Regions from separate parts of the Cycloclasticus sp. P1 genome, predicted to be linked through region 1. Evidence: riboswitches for the same ligand, from Rfam matches in the RefSeq annotation. Region 1 holds a riboswitch; the other holds the start of a gene.
The links. A riboswitch is a leader RNA that binds a small molecule or an ion and turns the genes downstream of it on or off. The one in region 1 is predicted to bind cobalamin.
Positions count from the first base shown of each region.

Region 2: another riboswitch for cobalamin. It lies ahead of Q91_RS04650 (ribonucleoside-diphosphate reductase subunit alpha); the one in region 1 lies ahead of Q91_RS05780 (TonB-dependent receptor domain-containing protein).

Region 1 covers NC_018697.1:1,210,781-1,214,057, reverse strand. The annotation lists gene Q91_RS05785 (ABC transporter ATP-binding protein) at 1-266, shown strand, start outside; gene Q91_RS05780 (TonB-dependent receptor domain-containing protein) at 303-2,126, opposite strand; cobalamin riboswitch at 2,237-2,444, opposite strand; gene Q91_RS05775 (response regulator) at 2,511-3,158, shown strand; tRNA gene Q91_RS05770 (tRNA-Leu) at 3,223-3,277, shown strand, end outside.
Region 2 covers NC_018697.1:967,279-970,555, reverse strand. The annotation lists gene metE (5-methyltetrahydropteroyltriglutamate--homocysteine S-methyltransferase) at 1-449, opposite strand, end outside; gene Q91_RS04655 (LysR family transcriptional regulator) at 547-1,443, shown strand; cobalamin riboswitch at 1,475-1,614, shown strand; gene Q91_RS04650 (ribonucleoside-diphosphate reductase subunit alpha) at 1,715-3,277, shown strand, end outside.

The DNA of each region.
Region 1 (3,277 bases):
AAATTGAGGTAATGGCGTTATTGCAAACGCTGGCGAAAAAAGGAAAAACAGTCATTATTGTTTTACATGAACTGCACTTAGCGATGAGGTATTGTGAGAATCTTGTTTTACTGAATAACGGGATAAAAACATCTGAAGGTATCGCCAACGAAGTACTAACGACTGAAAACATGCAGGCTGTTTATGGTGTTGATGCAATTTTTGGCGAGCACCAAGGGAGCCAATGGGTTTTACCTTGGCAGCATAAAAAAAGGGAGAAGGCATAGGCCCTCCCCCTAGTCCATTTAGAAACTCTAACGAGACTAATTAGCCGGTTGATAGCTTAATGAGAAAAACACATTCGCACCATCTGTGTTGTAACCCGCTACTGTTTCATATTCTTCATTAAATAAATTAGCAACTTTTACTTGTGCTGTTAAGTCTTTGTTTATTTTATAAGCACCTACTAAATCGACGGTGGTAAAACCGGCAAGACGGCGATTGTTTGCAACATCATCAAATCGACGGCCCGATACAAACACCTTACTTGCAAGGCTGAAATCACCAAATGCTTTATTAGCATTCAAGGTAAAGGTTTGTTCAGCACGTCTAGCCAACACATTACCATCGTTTACGCCGCCGCTTTTATTTTCAGGGTCAATCCAAGAAAACTGGCCATCGACATTTATTCCAGCAATATCAGTGGCTACTTGAAGCTCAAGCCCTTTTATCAACGCCTCGGAAATATTTTGAGGAACCCAGAAACTATCCAGCGCGATCAAGTCTTTAATTTTTGTGCGATAAGCACTGGCCGACCACGTAATATCTGCGTGTTTGCCCACTAAACCTAATTCAAAGGACTTAGAGCGCTCGGCATCTAGGCTAGGGTTTGCACCAAATGGAGAATAAAGATCAACAAGGGCTGGCGCAACAAAAGCTGTTCCAAACGATGCGTTTAAGCGTAAATTATTAGAAAGCGACGTACCCCAAGCAATGTTGCCCGTAGTATTGCTACCAAACTGCTCATTATCTTCATTTCTAACGGCTATTTGGTAAGAATGCGCACCATATTCACCTAATAATTGAGCAAAAACGGCATTGCTATGACGATTGGTTTCTGTGAAGCCACCCGATTCTTTTATTTTGTCATCTTCGTAGTCATAACCTAACACCAACACGTGTTCATCATTAATTTGAAAGTCATTTTGCAGGCTAAAATGGTCCTGTTGATTATCAGCAAAACTGGTTGCAAATGCTCCTTCGTTATCAGCCTCAATTCTGCCTTGGCTTAAGGTTGCTTTTACAGTCCATCTATCTGACACATCAGCCGTCAACTTAGCACCAAAGGTATGTTGCAAAAAGTCCGTTGTGTTGAAATAACCATCGTATTCACTTTGCCCCTCACTGTATAAGCTAAAAAACTCTAGCTCAGCAGAGTTTGCAAAGCGGTGCCCTGCTCTAATAGAGGCATTAGTGTTTCTATAAGCATCGTCGTCAGGCTCGGTAGCGAAACAACCAATGAACAATGTGCCGCTTCGACCATCACAACTGTTAAAACCATTTGTTTCTGTATAGCCGCCGCTTAAGCTATACCAGTTAGATGCATCTCCACCAGAAATGCCAAAGGTGGTTTCTTTCGTATCATGCGTACCAAAACCAACCGAAAGATGAGGTGTTAGCTCACCGGTGCCCTTTTTAGTGAAAATTTGAATTGTTCCACCAATAGAACCAGAGCCATATAAGCTTGATTGCGGCCCACGCACTAACTCAATACGCTCAATTTGGTTAAGTGGAATATGCTCAATTTGAGGCGCACCAAAGGCATTCGTTGCCAACTTAACGCCGTTCAATAAAACCTGGGTGTGGTTCGACTCTGTACCACGTAAAAATAATGACGTTTGCTTGCCTAAACCACCTGTGTTGGCAATCGTTACACCAGGAAGCCCTGAAATAGCCTCCGCAACCGTTTTATATTGATACTTTTCGATCTCTTCTTTGGTAACAACTGAGACAGAGGCTAATGTTTCATCAGCCGTTTGCGTCGTACGTGTAGCCGTCACAATAAGCGCATCATCACTGGCGAATACAATTGAAGGAGCAAAAGGTAGAACGGCGGCAACACTTGCAGCCAAAAGGGTTTTTTTCATGAGATTTCCTCGTTAGAAGGCGCAGCCCCGCGCCAGTTAAAAGACGCACGTGAGGAAATGTGATGAAGTTGAAATAGAGTAAACAACGTCAGCCCAGTTGCCCACCCGCAACGTACCGGTTTGCCTTTGGCAGGTCTCCGGGCTCATAAGTGGCTAATGTTCTGTTAACCGATGTATCGCCTTCCCATGTTTTGACACAGTGGCTGTTGATACATGTTACTTATATACCGTTGCGGGGGCAGCGTTGGGTTTGATTAAATCGTACCAACTTCCCTTTTAATTAGGCAAAGGCCTAATACCAAAAAGCGTGGGCATTATCTTTGATTTAGTCTATGCTAGTCAAGATGAGCGCTAGGTTAATTAATTGAAGAAAATCAATATCTAATGAATTCGAATAGTATTAAGGTTCTACTTGTTGACGATCATGAGTTAGTTAGAAGCGGTATAGAGCACATCTTGCAATCTGACCCGGATATTGAAGTTGTGGCGATTGGCTCTTCGGGTGAAGAAGCTGTTAAATTAGCCGAACAACTCAAGCCAGACGTTATCCTAATGGACTTAAATATGCCGGGTATAGGTGGCGCCGAAGCTTTGAAACGAATATTAAGGCGCGAACCCAGTTCTAAAATTATTGCCCTAAGTGTGTATGACGATGGCCCTATCCCGCATCAGGCTATAAAGTTAGGTGCTAAAGGTTATATCAATAAAGGCTGCGCGGTTGATGAAATGACAAGCGCGATTATGTCGGTTTACCAAGGTAAAAACTACCTGTCCTCTGCAGTGGCAACCAACTTAATCTTCAGTGGGCAAGAACCAGAAAAGAATGTTTTTAGCCAGTTAAGCAGTAGAGAGTTACAAATAGTAACAAAAATTGTTGATGGCCATAGAATTGCAGATATTGCCAATTCATTATCGATCAGCCCCAAAACAGTTAACACGCATCGCTATCGAGCACACGAAAAACTAGGCGTTTCTAACGATATCGAACTTGTTAAATTGGCCATTAATGAAGGTCTGCTAAAAAATTTATAAATTTATAATAATTTCCACTCGTCATTATCGTCATCATAGGGTAAAATTCGCGCTCAATTTGATTGCCTGGGTGGTGAAATTGGTAGACACACGGGACTTAAAATCCCGCGACCTTAACA
Region 2 (3,277 bases), 240 kb from region 1:
AGCGCTTCATTTACCTCATCAAACAACTTTTCAGTGGATAGCTTAAACGACTGCTCGGGCTGAAATTCGGGCACGATATAGTGATAATTCGTATCAAACCATTTAGTCATTTCGCAAGCGCTAACATCACCACCATCAACAGAACGGCCACGCGCCATCCGAAAGTACGTGTCAATATCCACTGCACCACCATCATGCTTAAATCGTTCAGGTATACAGCCTAGTAAGGCGCTCATATCTAGCACATGGTCATACCACGAAAAATCACCCACGGGTATAAGGTCTAAGCCCGAGTCAGCTTGAGTTTGCCAGTTGTTCTTTCTTAATTGTTGGCCATTATTAAACAAATCTTGCGAATCTATCTCTCCTTGCCAATACGACTCTAATGATTTTTTTAACTCTCTTTGCGCGCCAATACGTGGAAAACCTAAATTATGTGTACGAATCATCTTTAACCTCATTATTTTTATGTTGCGAGAAGTATCCAGCAAGCATAGAATTGAATCAATCTCATAATTTTCACCATTAAGTTGAAATAAATTCACCATGATCTTAGAAATTCGACACCTCAGGGCCATTTACACCATTGCCCGCAGTAAAAACCTTAATCAAGCCGCACAAAAGCTTCATCTGACACCATCGGCCTTATCACACCAAATAAAAACAATTGAGAACCACTTTGAAACGACGCTGTTTTTCCGCCAACACAAGCCCCTCGGGCTTACTGATGCGGGGCAACGCTTATTAGATCTAGCTGAGCGAGTATTACCGTTGGTTGAAAACACCGAGCATGAGCTTAAACAAATTGCTAATGGCAAAGCAGGAAGGCTTTTTATTACCATTGAATGTCATGCCTGTTTTGAATGGTTATTACCAACCTTAGAGCAATACCGCAAGCAATGGCCAGACATCCATATTGATATCAAACTCGGTATGAGTTTTAATCCGCTACCGGCGCTGAGTCGTGGTGAAATTGACTTAGTTATTAGTACCGACCCAGTTGATAAACCAGGTCTTTCATTCTTAACGCTGTTTCCGTATCAAGCCTTGTTAGTGATGAATGATCAGCATCCATTGAAAGATAAAGCCTTCATTAACGCAGAAGACTTAGCCGAGCAAACGCTTATTACCTACCCAGTTGAGCGTAGTCGCCTTGATGTATTTAGACACTACCTAGACCCTGCCAATGTAGAACCCGCGCAAGTTCGTCAGGTTGAGTTAACCACAATGATGATGCAATTAATTGCCGTTGGCCAAGGGGTGGCTGCCCTACCCGACTGGTTATTGGATGCGCCAACAACAGCACAGTCATTAATTGGAAAACCACTGGGCGCTAAGGGCATGCATGGGATGTTACATGCTGCTTGCCGTGACCAAGATATTGAAACACCTTATATCAGTGCCTTTATTGAATTAGCACGGGGGTTCAAAAATAAAAAATAACAAGCACTTGTAAATACATTAATTTTACATTATCTTGCTAGCCAAGAAACATTTAAGCACTATATATAGTATTTGAGGGGAATCTGGTTAGAATCCAGAACTGTCGCGCAACGGTGTTGTGAATCTTATATTCACTCAGTCCGATTACCTCTATTTTTTGCCAAGCCTCGCGTTAAGGATTGTAATCAGTGATGTATCAGCCCCGTATTGATATCACTTTTTCCCATTGTTGCCTCGAGGTTTGCCTAATAATCAACCTGAGGATTTAACAATGAACGATCTTTCTGTCGCTTTAACAACAGATCATCCAGCAGCTGCGCAAGCTGTCAACTATCAAGTTATTCGCCGCAACGGGCAACTAACCCAATTCGATGTTAATAAAATTTATATTGCCATCAGTAAAGCCTTATTGGCGGTAGAAGGTGAACATACACAACAATCTAGTCATATTCACGATCTTGCCACTCAACTAAGCAGCCAAGTACAACAGGCTATTGTTAGGCATCTATCGATAAGTGACACCATTCATATCGAAAGCATACAAGACCAAGTGGAATTAGCACTGATGCGCGCCGACTTACATAAGGTAGCCCGTGCCTATGTTTTGTATCGTGAACAACGATCCGCTGAACGCTCTGCCGAAGAAACAGCTGAACAATCCAGTTGGCAAATTCGCATCCAGCAAGTTGACCAGTCCCTTCAGGCCTTTAATGAAGAATCGCTGAGCAACTTAATATCAGAGTGCGCAGAAGGGCTTAATGATATTTCAGTCGAACGAGTAATCAACGAAATTAAAAATAACCTTTTTGATGAAATGCCCGAGTCCGCCTTCCAACAAGCCATTGTTATGGGTGCCAGAGGCTTGATTGACACAGACCCCGACTATAGCCAATTGGCAGCAAGGTTGCTGCTTAATAATTTACGCACCGAGGCATTAAGTTTTACTCACCAACAAACCACCAGCCGAAGCCAAGCTGAGATGCTCGCCGACTATCCTGAGTATTTCAAAGCTTATATCAACAAAGCCGTTTCATTAAACTTATTAGATGAAGAATTATCAAGATTCGACCTAGATAAGCTAGCCGAGGCGCTACAAAGTGAGCGTGATTTTAATTTTAGTTACCTTGGTTTACAAACACTCTACGACCGTTATTTCATTCACACAAAAGACACCCGTTTTGAGTTACCACAAGCCTTTTTTATGCGCGTAGCAATGGGCTTAGCAATTAATGAGGTTGAGCGAGAAGAACGAGCGATTGAGTTTTATCAATTACTCTCATCTTTTGACTTTATGAGTTCGACACCAACCTTATTTAATGCGGGCACACCAAGGCCACAACTGTCCAGCTGCTACCTCACCACCGTTAAGGATGATTTGGCCGATATTTACTCATCTTTCAGAGATAACGCCTTACTCTCTAAATATGCCGGTGGGCTAGGCAATGATTGGACGCAAGTTCGTGCCTTAGGCGCTGAGATCAAAGGGACCAATGGCCAATCTCAAGGAGTGATTCCCTTTTTAAAAGTCGCCAATGACACCGCGGTTGCGGTTAATCAAGGCGGCAAACGTAAAGGGGCTGTTTGTGCCTACCTTGAAACATGGCATATTGATATTGAAGCCTTTTTAGAGCTTCGAAAAAACACCGGTGATGAGCGCCGCCGAACCCACGATATGAATACCGCCAACTGGATCCCTGATCTATTTATGCAACGCGTTATCGAACAAGATGATTGGACTCTTTTTTCACCCGACGAAGTGCCCCACCTTCATGCCTTAACTGGTGAAGCCTTTAAAAAGGCGTACCAGCTGTGCGAGCAGAAAGCTCAGCAAGGC